2 regions of the Streptomyces fagopyri genome follow, and region 2 is predicted to be linked to the other one. Evidence: riboswitches for the same ligand, from Rfam matches in the RefSeq annotation. Region 2 holds a riboswitch; the other holds the start of a gene.
What was found. Region 2 has a riboswitch for cobalamin ahead of metE (5-methyltetrahydropteroyltriglutamate--homocysteine S-methyltransferase). Riboswitches for the same ligand answer to the same signal wherever they lie in the genome.

Region 1 (4,207 bases), 5.2 Mb from region 2:
TCGCCCTCGGACAGCTTCGCCAGGTCGGCGACGTCCGAGTGGAGGTCGACCTCCTCGACGGTCCAGGTGTTCTTGATGGCGTCCCGGTAGCGCTCGTAGAAGTCCGGGTAGCGCATGGGACGCAGGGTGAGTTCGAAGCCCGGGTCGAGCAGGTTCTTCTCGCTGTTCGGGGTGGACATCACTGACAGGCCTCGCAGGACTCGGGGTTCTCAAGGGAGCAGGCGACGGCGTCGGGGTCGGCGACCTGCTGGAGGGGGATGGTGTTCTCGGGCCTCGCCTGCGCCTGGGCGGCGCGAGCGATGCGGGTCGCCGGACGCGAGCGCAGGTAGTACGTCGTCTTCAGGCCGGACTTCCAGGCGTACGCGTACATCGAGGAGAGCTTGCCGATGGTCGGCGTCTCCAGGAACAGGTTCAGCGACTGGGCCTGGTCCAGGAACGGGGTGCGGGCCGCGGCCATGTCGATGAGACCGCGCTGCGGGATCTCCCACGCCGTGCGGTACAGGTCGCGGACCTCCCGCGGGACCCAGGTGAAGCCCTGCACCGAGCCACCCGACTCGCGCAGCGCCTCCCGGGTCTGCGCGTCCCACATGCCGAGCTTCTTCAGCTCGGCCACCAGGTAGGAGTTGACCTGGAGGAACTCACCGGACAGCGTCTCGCGCTTGAAGAGGTTGGAGACCTGCGGCTCGATGCACTCGTACACGCCCGCGATGGACGCGATCGTCGCGGTGGGCGCGATGGCGAGCAGGAGCGAGTTGCGCATGCCGACCGCGGCGACGCGCTCGCGCAGCGCCGCCCAGCGCTCCGGCCAGTTCAGCTCGACGTCGAAGTGGTCGGGGTGCAGCACACCGCGGGCGGTGCGGGTCTTCTCCCAGGCCGGCAGCGGGCCGCTCCGCTCGGCCAGGTCGGCGGAGGCCTCGTAGGCGGCGAGCATGACGCGCTCGGCGATACGGGTGGACAGCGCGCGGGCGGCGGGCGAGTCGAAGGGCAGCCGCAGCTTGAAGAAGACGTCCTGGAGACCCATCGCGCCGAGGCCGACCGGGCGCCACTTCGCGTTCGACCGGCCCGCCTGCTCGGTCGGATAGAAGTTGATGTCGACGACGCGGTCGAGGAAGGTGACGGCGGTGCGGACCGTCTCGTCCAGCCGTTCCCAGTCGATGTCGCCGGCCGCCGTGTCGACGAACGCGCCGAGGTTGACCGAGCCGAGGTTGCAGACGGCCGTCTCCCCGTCGTCCGTGACCTCCAGGATCTCGGTGCACAGGTTCGAGGAGTGCACGGTGTGGCCCGGCTCCGCCGTCTGGTTGGCCGTGCGGTTGGCGGCGTCCTTGAAGGTCATCCAGCCGTTGCCGGTCTGCGCCAGGGTGCGCATCATGCGCCCGTAGAGGTCGCGGGCCGGGATGGTCTTCTTCGCCAGGCCCTTCGCCTCCGCCGCGCGGTAGGCCGCGTCGAACTCGGCGCCCCACAGGTCGACCAGCTCGGGCACCTCGGAGGGCGAGAAGAGGGACCACGGCGCGTCGCTGTCGACCCGGCGCATGAACTCGTCCGGGATCCAGTGCGCCAGGTTCAGGTTGTGCGTACGGCGGGCGTCCTCACCGGTGTTGTCCCGCAGCTCCAGGAACTCCTCGATGTCGGAGTGCCAGGTCTCCAGGTAGACCGCGGCGGCGCCCTTGCGCCGGCCGCCCTGGTTCACCGCGGCGACCGACGCGTCGAGGGTCTTCAGGAACGGGACGATGCCGTTGGAGTGCCCGTTCGTGCCCCGGATCAGCGAACCGCGCGAGCGGATGCGGGAGTAGGACAGGCCGATGCCGCCCGCGTGCTTCGACAGGCGCGCGACCTGGTGGTAGCGGTCGTAGATGGAGTCCAGCTCGTCCAGCGGGGAGTCGAGGAGGTAGCAGGACGACATCTGGGGGTGCCGCGTACCGGAGTTGAAGAGCGTGGGGGAGGAGGGGAGGTAGTCCAGGCGGCTCATCAGGCCGTAGAGCGCGGCCACTTCGTCGACGGACCGGGCCGTGTCGTCCTCCGCGAGGCCGGACGCCACCCGGAGCATGAAGTGCTGGGGGGTCTCGACGACCTTGCGGGTGATCGGGTGCCGGAGCAGGTAGCGGCTGTGCAGGGTACGCAGGCCGAAGTAGCCGAAGCGGTCGTCGCCCGCGGTGTCGATCAGCGCGTCCAGGCGGGCCGCGTGCAGGTCGACGAAGTCGGCCGTGCGGTCGGCGATCAGGCCCTCGCGCCGGCCCGTGGTGATGGACTCGGAGAACGTCGTGACGCCCTGCGAGGCGGCCTCCTCGGCGATGCCGACCGTCAGCAGCCTGGCGGCCAGCCGCGAGTACACGGGGTCCTCGGAGATGAGGCCCGCGGCCGCCTCGGTGGCCAGCTCGCGCAGCTCCGCCTCGTCCGCGTGCGTGGACCGGCCGCGCAGCGCGGCGGCGGCGACCCGGCCGGGGTCGGCGCCGGGGAGGTCGGCGGTGAAGTCGGTCAAGGTACGCAGCAACGTGGTACCGGGACCGTCCGTCTCCACCGGGGCCCGCTGCGCGGACTCCGCTTCCACCGGGGCCCGCTGGGCGGAAACTGAAACCGGGTCGGCTGGCGCGATGGTCACTTGGGGCACTCCCTCGCTCGGCACGGGGCCTGGCGGAGGGCAGCGGGACACGCGACTCCGTGACGGGTACGCGTGCGTCCACCGGCCCATTCCACGAGGCTCGGACGTCGTAGGCGCCCGGGCCGGCCGGCCCGGGGCACGCTGTCGGCAGGTCCTCGGACTGAAGCCAGTGCGCGAATGCGCACAAGTACACCGTTGCGGGACAGTTCCGGATTCGCACCGGATTCCCCTGCGACGACAGCGAGCATGAGCATACATCTAGTGCCGGGCTGAGGAAGCACCACCACATGTTGTGCCGTGTCGGCTTGGGAGCGCGCTACGGAGTGTGGCTGAGGGCCAACTCGTAGGTGAGGAGGAGGATGTCGTCGAGGTGCGGAACCGGGTTCCAGTCGCGCTCCGGAGCGCGGGTGAAGCCGAGGCGCTCGTAGAGCCGGTGGGCGGTGCGCATGGTGCGCTGGGTGGACAGCACCACGCGCGTACAGCCCCCGGTGGCCCGTGCGCGGTCGACGCAGGCGCCCACGAGAGCGGTGCCCGCACCCCGGCCGCGGGCCTCGCGCGCGACGGCGAGCATCCGGATCTCGGCCTCACCGGGCCCCGCGACGTCGGCCATGGGGCCGCCCCGCGGGACGAAGGTCACGGCGCCGAGTATCCGTTCGCCCTCGACCGCGACGAGCACCTCGGCCGCGGCGGCCCGCCTCGCGACGTCCCGCAGCGCTCCGAGATACGGGTCGCTCTCCCCGTAGTCGAGCAGCCCGTCCCCGAGATAGGCCCGCACGGTGATCTCGCCGACGCCGGGGTACTCCCGCGGCCGCGCCGGCCTGATGACGATGTCCATGCGGAGAGTGTGCGGCAGACGTACGGCGACGGGCCGCCGGATTTCTCTCCGGCGGCCCGCCGCGTGTGCCGCTGTCGTGCGCCCGGTCCGGCCGCTCCCGCCGGGCGGGGCCTAGTGGCCCGCCTCCGCGGTGGCGGGCGGCAGTTCGACCTTGACTCCCGGGTCGCCGGCGTCCGCCGTGTAGTCCTGCGGTGACGTCTCGTCCACGCCGTCCGGGGCCTTGAAGGCGCGCAGGACGAAGGTGAGGACGACGGAGACCACCACGTTCATGACGAACGCCGTCAGGCCGAGGTAGCCGATCTCCCCGATCCCGGGGATCTCCTTCGAGCTGCCGCCGAAGTGCTTCTGTGTCGGCGAGGCGACCCCGTAGGCGGCGAGCGTGCCGTAGAGCATGCCGACCGCCCAGCCCCCGAGCAGCGCCCAGCGGTGGAACCAGCGCGTGAACAGACCGCCGACCAGCGCCGGGAAGGTCTGCAGGATCCAGATGCCGCCCAGGAGCTGGAAGTTGATGGCGACCGTCTTGTCCATCGTCAGGACGAAGACCAGCGCGCCCACCTTCACCAGGAGCGAGACCAGCTTGGAGACCTTCGTCTCCTGCTGCGGGGTCGCGTCCGGCTTGATGAAGTCCTTGTAGATGTTGCGGGTGAAGAGGTTCGCGGCCGCGATGGACATGATGGCCGCGGGGACGAGGGCTCCGATGCCGATCGCCGCGAAGGCCACACCGGCGAACCAGTCCGGGAACATGTCCTCGAAGAGCTGCGGGATGGCGAGCTGGC
Region 2 (4,207 bases):
CCGGACACCTCACCCTGGTCCCGGCGCTGCGCGAGCAACTGGCCGAGGAGGGGCGCGAGGACATCATGATCGTGGTGGGCGGGGTGATTCCGCCTCAGGACGTGCCGACCCTGCTGGAGATGGGCGCGGCGGCCGTCTTCCCGCCGGGCACGGTGATCCCGGACGCGGCGTACGACCTGGTGGAACGGCTGGCCACCGGTCTCGGACACGGCTGAGGCCCATGGCGATCGACCTCGACTCCTATGTGAAGGGCGTGCTCGACGGGAAGCGTGCGTATATCGCACGGGCCATCACCCTCGTCGAGTCGACCCGGGCCGACCACCGTCCCCTGGCGCAGGCCCTGCTGACCCAGTTGCTGCCACACGGCGGCAGGGCCCGGCGCATCGGCATCACCGGAGTGCCCGGTGTGGGCAAGTCGACCTTCATCGACGCCCTCGGCACGATGCTCACCTCGCTCGGGCACCGGGTCGCGGTGCTCGCCGTCGACCCCTCGTCGAGCCGTACGGGCGGTTCGATCCTGGGTGACAAGACCCGTATGGAGCGTCTGGCGGTGGACCCCGCCGCCTTCGTACGTCCCTCCCCCACCGCGGGCACCCTCGGCGGGGTGGCGAAGGCGACGCGCGAGTCGATGGTGGTGATGGAGGCCGCGGGCTACGACGTGATCCTGGTGGAGACGGTCGGCGTCGGCCAGTCGGAGACCGCGGTGGCGAACATGGTCGACTCCTTCCTGCTGCTCACGCTGGCCCGCACCGGCGACCAGTTGCAGGGCATCAAGAAGGGGGTCCTGGAGCTCGCGGACGTGATCACCGTGAACAAGGCGGACGGACCGCACGAGCGCGACGCGCGTTCCGCGGCACGGGAGTTGGCGGGCGCCCTTCGTCTGATGCACCCGGTGGACGCGGCCTGGACTCCCCCCGTGCTGAGTTGCAGCGCCCGCGAGTCGACCGGCCTGGACACCGTCTGGGAACGTCTCGAACAGCACCGCGTCCTGCTGGACTCGACCGGCCGCCTCACCGCCAAACGCCGCGACCAGCAGGTCGACTGGACCTGGACGATGGTCCGCGACGAGCTCCTCGGCCGGCTGCACGCGGATCCTGCGGTACGAGCCCTCACGCCCGCCCTCGAACAGCAGGTCAGGGACGGGGATGTGACGGCCACGCTGGCGGCGGAGCGCATCCTGGGCGTGTTCGGCGGCGCGGTGAACTGACCCGGCGCCGCACGGCCCGTCCACGACGGGACCCGGCACCGTGTCCCCGAGGCGGACACGGCGCCCGCCCGTGCGGGCCCCTGGTCACGCCCTGCCGGGGAGCGGGCACCGCGGCCGGTGTCCCATGTCACCGTCCGCGATGTGAGCCGCTCCCTCCACGGGACCGCGTCGCACCCTAGGGTGGTCGGTGCAGCTGGTTCGCCCCGTCCGCCAGGCGGGATGCGTCGTAAGAGGGAACCCGGTGGGAATCCGGGACTGCCCCGCAGCGGTGAGTGGGAACGAACGCCGTCATACGCACTGGGTCCGACCGGGTCCGGGAAGCGACGGCCAGTAGGTGGACGCCCTTCGGGGAATCCGTGCCCGCGAGTCCGAAGACCTGCCCGTTGCCCGCGCGCGACCGTTCGCGCGCGGACATCCCGGTGACCTCGTGGGCGGGTCGGCGTACATACCGGCGGACGGCCGCGCCTCGCGGCGCGGGCGGATCCCGGCCGGTTCGTCACCCCTTCGCGCTCACGTCCCGTCGCCGGGATCTCAGGGAGACATCTCGCGAAGGAGATTTCCGTGACAGCCAAGCCCGCAGCCGCGGCAGCACGGGCCACCGTGTACGGCTACCCCCGCCAAGGTCCGGACCGTGAGCTGAAGAAGGCGATCGAGGGCTACTGGAAGGGCCGGACCACCGCCGACGCCCTCCGGGAGACCGCCTCCGGACTGCGCCGGTCGAACTGGCGGGACCTGGCGGAGTCCGGCATCCACGAGGTGCCCACCGGCGACTTCTCGTACTACGACCACGTCCTCGACACCAGTGTCATGGTCGGTGCCGTCCCCGAGCGGCACCGCAAGGCCGTCGAAGCCGACCCGCTCGACGGGTACTTCGCGATGGCGCGCGGCACCCAGGACGTGGCGCCGCTGGAGATGACCAAGTGGTTCGACACCAACTATCACTACCTGGTGCCGGAGTTGGGTCCGGACACGGTGTTCAGGACGGACTCCGCCCAGCAGGTCGGGCAACTCAGGGAGGCGATCGCCCTCGGTCTCGCGGCCCGGCCGGTCCTCGTCGGTCCGGTCACCTATCTCCTGCTGGCCAAGCCGGCCCCCGGGGTCGCCGCGGACTTCGAGCCGCTGACCCTGCTGGACCGGCTGCTGCCCGTGTACGCCGAGGTGCTCGCCGACCTGCGCGCGGCGGGAGCCGACTGGGTGCAGCTCGACGAGCCCGCCCTAGTCCAGGACCGTACGCAGGCCGAACTCGACGCCACCGCACGTGCCTACCGCGGTCTCGGCACGCTGACCGACCGGCCGAAGCTGCTGATCGCCTCCTACTTCGACCGGCTCGGCGACGCGCTGCCCGTCCTGGCCAAGGCGCCGGTGGACGGTCTCGCCATGGACTTCACCGGCGCGGCGGCCGCCAACCTCGACGCCCTGGCCGCCGTCGGCGGACTACCCGGAAAGCGCCTGGTGGCCGGCGTGGTCGACGGCCGCAACATCTGGGTCGCCGACCTGGAGAGGTCGCTCGGCACCCTCGGCACCCTGCTCGGGCTCGCCGGCCGGGTGGACGTCTCCGCCTCCTGCTCGCTCGTGCACGTTCCGCTCGACGCGTCCGTCGAGCGGGACATCGACCCGCAGATCCTGCGCTGGCTCGCCTTCGCCCGCCAGAAGACGGCGGAGATCTCCGTCCTCGCCAGGGGCCTCGCCCGGGGAACCGACACCATCGCCGCCGAACTGGCCGCCAACCGGGCCGACCTCGCGTCCCGTGCGGCCTCCGCGATCACCCGTGACAGCGCCGTACGGGCCAGGACGGCCGCGGTCACCGACGCCGACGGCCACCGCTCCCTGCCGTACGCAGAGCGGGCCGGCGCCCAGCGCGCCCGCCTCGGTCTGCCGCTGCTGCCGACCACCACCATCGGGTCGTTCCCGCAGACCGCGCGCGTGCGCACGGCCCGCGCCGACCTGCGGAGCCGCCGGATCGACGTCGACGGGTACGAGGAGCGCGTCAGGAACGAGATCCGACAGGTGATCTCCTTCCAGGAGGAGGCCGGTCTCGACGTACTGGTGCACGGCGAACCCGAACGCAACGACATGGTGCAGTACTTCGCCGAACAGCTGACGGGTTACCTCGCCACGCGGCACGGGTGGGTCCAGTCGTACGGCACCCGCTACGTCCGCCCGCCGGTCCTGGCCGGCGACATCTCACGGCCCGGACCGATGACCGTGCGCTGGACGACGTACGCCCAGTCGCTCACCGCCAGGCCGGTCAAGGGGATGCTCACCGGACCGGTGACCATGCTCGCGTGGTCCTTCGTCCGTGACGACCAGCCCCTTGGCGACACCGCCCGCCAGGTCGCCCTGGCCCTGCGCGACGAGGTCGACGACCTGGAGGCGGCCGGGACCCCGGTCATCCAGGTCGACGAACCCGCGCTGCGCGAGACACTGCCCCTGCGCGCCGCCGACCGCCCCGCCTACCTGGACTGGGCCACCGAGGCGTTCCGGCTCACCACCGGCGGCGTCCGGCCGGACACCCAGATCCACACCCACATGTGCTACGCGGAGTTCGGCGACATCGTGCAGGCCATCGACGACCTCGACGCGGACGTCATCAGCCTGGAGGCGGCCCGGTCCCACATGCAGGTCGCCCGCGAACTCGCCGGTCACGGCTATCCGCGTGAGGCCGGACCCGGTGTGTACGACATCCACTCACCCCGCGTACCGAGCGCACAGGAGGCCGCGGAACTGCTGCGTACCGGCCTGGAGGCGATCCCGCCCGAGCGGCTGTGGGTCAATCCCGACTGCGGCCTGAAGACCCGTGCCTGGCCGGAGGTGCGGGCGGCACTGGAGAACCTGGTGGCGGCCGCCCGTGAGGTCCGGGGCGACCTGGCACCGCCGGTCTCCTGAGACCGGCGTGGCCGGGGCGGACCACCGGCTCGGTCCGCCCCGGCCACGTCCGCCGCTCCCGCGGGCGGTCGTCCGCGAGCGCCGGTCCCCACCGGCCCGTTCACGAACCGGCCG

Region 1: another riboswitch for cobalamin. It lies ahead of GFH48_RS14670 (ribonucleoside-diphosphate reductase subunit alpha); the one in region 2 lies ahead of metE (5-methyltetrahydropteroyltriglutamate--homocysteine S-methyltransferase).

What each region holds. Positions count from the first base shown of each region.
Region 1 is NZ_CP045643.1:3,444,299-3,448,505, reverse strand. Features, by position in the region: gene GFH48_RS14675 (ribonucleotide-diphosphate reductase subunit beta) at 1-179, opposite strand, end outside; gene GFH48_RS14670 (ribonucleoside-diphosphate reductase subunit alpha) at 179-2,596, opposite strand; cobalamin riboswitch at 2,726-2,850, opposite strand; gene GFH48_RS14665 (GNAT family N-acetyltransferase) at 2,913-3,431, opposite strand; gene mctP (monocarboxylate uptake permease MctP) at 3,543-4,207, opposite strand, start outside.
Region 2 is NZ_CP045643.1:8,679,907-8,684,113, reverse strand. Features, by position in the region: gene scpA (methylmalonyl-CoA mutase) at 1-215, shown strand, start outside; gene meaB (methylmalonyl Co-A mutase-associated GTPase MeaB) at 221-1,207, shown strand; cobalamin riboswitch at 1,385-1,605, shown strand; gene metE (5-methyltetrahydropteroyltriglutamate--homocysteine S-methyltransferase) at 1,769-4,093, shown strand.